Linked DNA regions of Thermosynechococcus vestitus BP-1. The protein of the gene in region 1 binds, or shares a complex with, the protein of each later gene. Links are inferred from orthologs where the notes say so. Each region holds a gene or a part of one and is shown on either strand. Other genes may lie near its edges.

What was found.
Region 2: the proteins of sufU (region 1) and TLL_RS10475 are in contact, whole or in part, in a solved structure (PDB 5XT5), measured with the Bacillus subtilis proteins. The link is inferred for Thermosynechococcus vestitus BP-1 from one-to-one orthologs.

Annotation. Positions count from the first base shown.
Region 1 is NC_004113.1:1,126,210-1,129,490, forward strand. The notes cover bases 251-3,208. They hold sufU (Fe-S cluster assembly sulfur transfer protein SufU), read right to left. Parts: upstream 1,994-3,208; coding sequence 1,508-1,993; downstream 251-1,507. Other genes in these bases: TLL_RS05510 (hypothetical protein), read left to right, coding at 371-826; TLL_RS05520 (Ycf51 family protein), read right to left, coding at 1,020-1,508; TLL_RS05530 (MAPEG family protein), read right to left, coding at 2,037-2,450; TLL_RS05535 (6-carboxytetrahydropterin synthase), read right to left, coding at 2,451-3,208. Also shown: metE (5-methyltetrahydropteroyltriglutamate--homocysteine S-methyltransferase), read left to right, coding at 1-69; more of TLL_RS05535, read right to left, coding at 3,209-3,281. UniProt on the Bacillus subtilis protein: Part of the SUF-like system that mediates the biosynthesis of iron-sulfur (Fe-S) clusters. Acts as a sulfurtransferase and thus transfers sulfur from SufS to SufB.
Region 2 is NC_004113.1:2,147,369-2,150,682, forward strand. The notes cover bases 71-3,061. They hold TLL_RS10475 (SufS family cysteine desulfurase), read left to right. Parts: upstream 71-936; coding sequence 937-2,187; downstream 2,188-3,061. Other genes in these bases: TLL_RS10470 (DUF4912 domain-containing protein), read right to left, coding at 71-639; TLL_RS10480 (trans-splicing intein-formed DNA polymerase III subunit alpha C-terminal partner DnaE-C), read right to left, coding at 2,184-3,061. Outside these bases: more of TLL_RS10470, read right to left, coding at 1-70; more of TLL_RS10480, read right to left, coding at 3,062-3,314. UniProt on the Bacillus subtilis protein: Type II cysteine desulfurase that acts as the initial step in the SUF-like Fe-S cluster assembly pathway.

The DNA.
Region 1 (3,281 bases):
TTGAAAAATATGGTAGAAGCCACCAAAACTATCCGGCAAGAGGTAATGCAATCTAAAAATAACGCCTAGACACTCTGTTTCAGCTCCTGGCAAAAGCCAGGTCCCTTAGCAGTATATTCCGGATGTCGGTAAGGAAGAGAGGGCGTTTAGGGTTGGCAATGCCATTCCTGCCCACAGTGATTGAGATGCTGGGCTCAATTCCTATCGATGGCCCACCCTGCACAGTTGGGCTTTTGGTCATCGGTAGGAATCAGTAATATCAACTTCCTAAGCAACCGTGATATCTCAGCGAAGGACTGTTATGTCCAGGGGCAATCCTAATCCTGTTGAGCCCAGTTCCAGCCTGAATGAGTTTCTCGAGGAGAAACTAATGGATGAACTATCGGAAATGCTGCATTGGCAGCAAGCCTTTATTGCCACGAATTTGTTAGTACTTGGATATAACGCTTGGGCAGGTTACCTGTGCGGTGAGCGGGGAGTGGTTATTTGCAGTACCAATTCTCCTGGGTTTGGCATTGCGGGAGAATCTTTCCGAACTCACTTTGTTCCCCGTTCCCGCCTTGCTCCCTTCCTAAATGCTTGGTTAGCTGCTCCTGATACTGTGATTTTGCGCCATCACTTTATGACTGCCCACATTTTGGAAGCAGTGGATGCTTACCATCCAGCTACCGAATTAATATTCCTCTTGGAATCCTTTAATCGAGTAACGTTTTTCTATCTGAAGAACTTGCCGATCGCGCCGCCTCAATGTTATGAACAGGTGCGTAGAAATTGGCAAGAGTTTCAGCTAGCTATTGGTCAAGGGCAGTGCCAAACTATACAGTAGCTTTGCCTATACCAGAACCAATGAATTAAGGCCTAGTAAATAGGTAGCTTAAAAATCCTTTTCTATAGATTTAAAACAATTGGCTTGCTATGGACACAACTGGACTCGAACCAGTGACCCCCACGATGTCAACGTGGTGCTCTAACCAACTGAGCTATGCGTCCTTGGATTTATTATCTTAGCATACACAAGGCTAATTTTGTAGCAGCTGAACCGTTACATTTGTATCGGCGCGATCGCTCAACGAACGCGTGGCCACCCCTAAAATGACCGGCTCACTGACCCCCGGTTGAGGATGTTGGATAGTACGGGCAATCACGGTCAAGCGATCGCCCCCTCGGCCGAGCCGTCCCAAGGAAAATAAATCATTGGCTGCTTGTACGAGCGTTGCTTTAAGGGTACTGGGGTCAATGTCGGCAGGAACAGTGATGACCGCTTGAGTGGCGCCATTGTCATAGACGAGGGTGTATTTGCCGGCACCAGGCACTGGGGAGTGAACAATCGGCACAATACTCAGGGCAAAGAGCCCCACCGTCACAACACCAAGAAACCCACTAATACCGACAAAGCGAAAGCGCACACCCCAGCGAAACATAAAAGCGAGTGCAGTCAAGCCGGTCATGACAAGGGTGGCAATGCCTGCCCAGCGGCTATAGGTGGCAAAATCGGTGGGGGTTAGCACTACTGTTCCTCCTCATTACTGACAAAGCCATTCACAGGGGCCTGATCTTGTTGTAAGGCCGCGCGGAGGGTATGCCAGGTCAAGGTGGCACACTTAATGCGCACAGGAAACTGAGCCACTCCCCGCATCACATTCAGCTTACGGAATTCCGGGGGAAACTCAAATTGTCCCTTCATCATGGCTTGGAACTGCTCCACCATTTGGAGGGCGCGACTGACGGGCTGACCCCGCAGGGCATCGGCCATCAAGTCTGCTGAGGCCATCGCGATCGCGCAGCCTTCCCCCTCAAACTGAATATCTTTGATGATCGTTTCCCCCTGCTGATTTGTCTCTAGGGCAACGGTTAAATCAATCGTGTCTCCACAGGAGGGATTATGTCCCCGTTGCTGACGATCCACAGGCTGGGTGCGACCCCGATGGCGGGGTTTCTTATAGTGTTCCAGAATAACCTGCTGGTAGAGCGTGCGAAGATTATCGATAGACATTGAGATTGCTCTATGCTTGGTGCATCTACCCCAATAAACTATCTTAGGCAGCTAGGGCGGTAAGACTTTGCCAAAACAGCGTCAGGGTGGCTGCCGTCCCGACACCAAACATCAGGGAGCGCCCTAGGGGAAAATTGGCAATGTAGCAAATGCTGTATAAAAAGCGAGCTACAACAAAACTGAGGCTAGCGATCGCCACCGTTACATTATTCACCCCAGCAAAGAGGGTTAGCAGCACCGCCGCCGCAAAAGGCATAAACGTTTCAAAACTATTTTCGTGGGCCCATACCGCCCGCTGCGCAAAGGGAGGGAGCTTCTCAAAAAGGGCACGGGGAGCCGCCATATCAAAGCCCACCTGCAGGCGTCCTACCACAACAAAAATGTAGGGGAAATAGATAAGCAGCATTGCTGTCAGTAAACTTGCAGCCAGTAGCCAAGGGATATTGCTCAACATCATCTAGACTCGCTCCAACACTGGTAGAGCACCACTGATCACCTCATTCCGAGGGGGCAATTCTTCGCAGAGGATTTCGCAAGAGTTATTGGGACTCTCAATCAACTTCACCCTATGAAGCGTTGCACCCAATTGGCGAACCGGCTCCTGCAACAAATGGGCAATGTAAATGGCGATATTTTCTGCCGTTGGCACCACCGTCGCGAAGTAGGGAATATCCTTATTCAAAAACGTGTGATCCAAAGGTTCAATCACCTGTTCTTTGAGGACTTCCTCGAGCTTAACCAAATCCACAACCATCCCGGTACGCGGATGAATAGAGCCCTTAACCGTAATCTCCACATGGTAGTTGTGGCCATGGCCGTGGGGGCGCGCACACTTGCCATAGATGCGGCAGTTCTCTTCGTAGCTGAGGTCCTCAAGGGCTAGACGATGGGCCGCACTAAAGTGAGCACCAACAGAAAGATAGGCTTCCATAGGGTCTCCCGTGTAGTCCGCCCAAAGGCGGGGATGTTCAAACAGGCGAATGCGCACAAGGGGTAAATGGGGAAAGAGTCGATCCCAAATCACCCGCGCAATATGCTCCGTCGTGGGTAACGTGGCTTGAAACTCTGGCCACACTTCATTGAGATAGGAAAAATTCAGGGGTTCAATGACTTCACGGCGAATGATGTGCTTGACATCCGATAGGTTCAACACCATGCCAAAGTCATCAACAACCCCCTCCATAGAAACAAACAACTCATAGTTATGACCGTGGCCAGGAAAGCGACTATTGGCACCAAACCGAGCCAAATTTTCCGCTTCAGACCATTCTGGTAACCAGTAGCGATG
Region 2 (3,314 bases), 1.0 Mb from region 1 along the record:
CCAAACCCAATCTGAGGGGTAGGCGGGGGGAATATGAATGGGAGCAGAACGAGCTAGAACTAACCAGCGGCCATCGGCACAGCGATAACCAATTTCCACGACATAGTCGCGATCGCTCACGGGGATGGGCAGATACCACTCCCGCGCCAACTCGTCGCAGGGGTATTCCTGAACACTGTGGGGAATTTGGCTATCGAGGTTGATATTCGTGGCATCGTACAGGCGTAGAGCCAGTTGCTGCCCCCCTTGCCGCCGCAATTCTTCGCGGTGCTCGTTCGGTACATCCCAATAGGCGTAGGCCCACTGGGGATCACGGGGCATTAGGACAATGCGGCTTTCACCATAGCCACCCGGCAAATCCCCAAGGCCCTCATCTACGGAGGCCAAGAGAATATCCTCTTGGGCGGGACCGAGGTCAAACTTGGCTGCTTCCACTTTTTCTTGCGACTCCAGACTAGGGGGGACAGGTTGGATAGAAAGGGTGGTGGTGGATCCGTTGGCCTGCGCCTGCTTTTCACGGATGGCAGCGAGGAGCTGATCTTTGCGCATACGGCTATAGCGGGGCACTTGCAGTTCACTGGCAACACGCCGCAACTGCCGCAATGTCATTTCTTCTAAAGGGGGGCGATCTTTTGGCATGGGTGCCTCCTTCCTAGGTTGATAGACGGAGCTATCTTTTGCCCTTGATCTTTGGCAAAAAAGTTGTGGGGCGTCAAGGGAATCGCAGAATACCCCTAGGGATTTATACGCAGTTTATCCCTTTGGCGGGATCAAATGTTAGAGTTTCATAACAATTCCACCGCATGGGGATCAAGGGAGGAGCTAGCATTCCCTCCCTAGGCGGCATTCTCTAGGGGGCAAGGGAGTATAGTTAAAGATGTATGCCTGCAATCTCCCTAGGAGTTGCATCACCTAACCAAGGTTATTCCACGTGCTATGACGATCGCCCCGAGCCGCTCCCTCGCTGACCTTTGCCGAGCTGATTTTCCGATTTTGGCGCGACAGGTACACGATCGCCCCTTGATTTACTTTGACAATGCGGCCACCTCCCAGAAACCCTTGGCAGTTCTCAATACCCTTGAGGACTACTATCGGCGCTACAACGCTAATGTCCATCGCGGAGTACACACCCTCAGTGCTGAGGCCACGACTGCCTACGAAGGGGCACGGGAAAAGGTAGCGCGTTTTATCAATGCTGCCCATGCCGAGGAAATTATCTATACTCGCAATGCCAGTGAGGCGATTAACCTCGTGGCCTACAGTTGGGGCATGAATACGCTGCGGGACGGAGATGAAATAATCCTGACGGTGATGGAGCACCACAGTAATTTGATTCCGTGGCAGTTTGTTGCCCAGAAAACCGGTGCTCGCCTCAAGTTTGTCGAACTGACGCCAGAGCAAACCTTTGACCTCAACCACTACGAAAGCCTTTTGAGCGATCGCACGCGGTTAGTGGCTGTGGCCCATGTGTCCAACACGCTGGGGTGCCTCAACCCGATTCCCGAGATTGTCCGTCTTGCCCATGCCAAGGGGGCGCGGGTATTGGTGGATGCCTGCCAAAGTGTGCCTCACCTCCCCATTGATGTACAGCAGTTGGGTTGCGATTGGCTGGTGGCTTCGGGCCATAAAATGTGTGCTCCCACGGGCATCGGCTTCCTCTGGGGACGGGCGGAACTCCTGCGGCAAATGTCCCCCTTCTTGGGCGGTGGTGAAATGATTGCCGATGTCTTTCTTGACCATGCCACCTACGCTGATATTCCCCATAAGTTTGAAGCTGGAACACCGGCGATTGCAGAGGCGATCGCCCTTGGGGCCGCGGTAGATTACCTGAGTCAGTGGGGGATGGAACACATCCATGCCTACGAGCAGGAACTCACGGCCTACCTCTTTAAACGCCTCCAGGAGCTTCCCGCTGTCACGGTCTATGGCCCTAAATCAGGCGATCGCGCTGCCTTGGCCAGCTTTACCGTTGGTGAGGTGCACCCCCACGATCTCTCGACCATCCTAGATCAGTCGGGAATTGCGATTCGAGCAGGACACCACTGCACCCAGCCTTTGCACCGCTATTTAGGGGTTCAATCCACGGCACGGGCCAGCCTTTACTTCTACAACACCCGCGCTGAAATTGATCAGTTTATTGCTGCCCTGGGGGAAGCGATTGCCTTCTTTAGCGATGTCTTTACCTAGAGCTGGAGGCTCAGCAGTTCACTGGCGTGGGCCTGAAAACCGGCGCTGGTGAGGGCATGGCGGGCGCGATCGGCATCCTCAACGCGAAACTGTGGCCCTAGACGTACGTACTGGGCATGGTAGCCATCGGTTACTTTGACCACCACCGGCACCTTGGGCATTTCTCCCGCCTGTTGCTTGAGCACTTCCGAAAGGCGACTTTGGGCCTGGATATCCCCCGCCTGCTCTACGGGCAGATCCACAAGCACCAGTTTCACCTCCTCAAGGGGTTCGGCATCTTCAATCAGCAGTTGGGGGCGATCGTCGCGCATCTCTAGGGTGCCCCACAGCAGTAGGCGGTGATCAAGCTGCAATTGCCCATGAATTCGCTCGTAGGCCTTGGGAAAAACCACCGCTTCCGCCTGACCTGTGAGGTCTTCCAACTGGACAATGGCCATTCGCTCGCCGCGCTTGGTGGTAATGGACTTGAGTCCCGTCAGCAGGGCAATCACACTCACCACCCCTTGACCCGTGTGCTGTTCAAGATTGGCCAAGCTAATGGGGGCAATCATGGCTGCTGGCCGGTGAATGTCCTTGAGGGGATGGTTCGATACATAAAATCCCAGCAGGTCTTTTTCTTGGCGGAGCTTTTCGGTATCGGGTAAATCATCAACTGGGGGTGCACTGGGGGCTGGGTCATAGCTGCCCTTGGATTCATTGCTGGAGTCCCCGGCCAGCATATCAAAGAGATTCACTTGCCCCACCGCCCGATCTTTGGCGCGCGCCAGGGCCCACTCCAGCACGAGGGGGAGATCCTGCATCAGTTGGTTGCGGTTGCGCTGCGGATGGAGACTATCCATGGCGCCACAGGCAATCAGGGATTCAAGGGCACGACGGTTGAGAATGCGGCTATCGCCCCCTGCACGGGGAACCCGTTCGCAAAAATCCGCCAAACTTTGAAAGGCACCCCCTTCTGCCCGTGCCTGCAAAATGGCCTCAATCACCCCCTGCCCAACATTGCGCACTGCGGACAAGCCAAAAAGAATTTTGTTGCCCACTGGGGTAAAGTCAATATCTGAGCGATTCACATCGGGGGGCAATACCTCAATCCCCATGCTCAAGCAGGTGGCAATATAGCGCTGTACCTT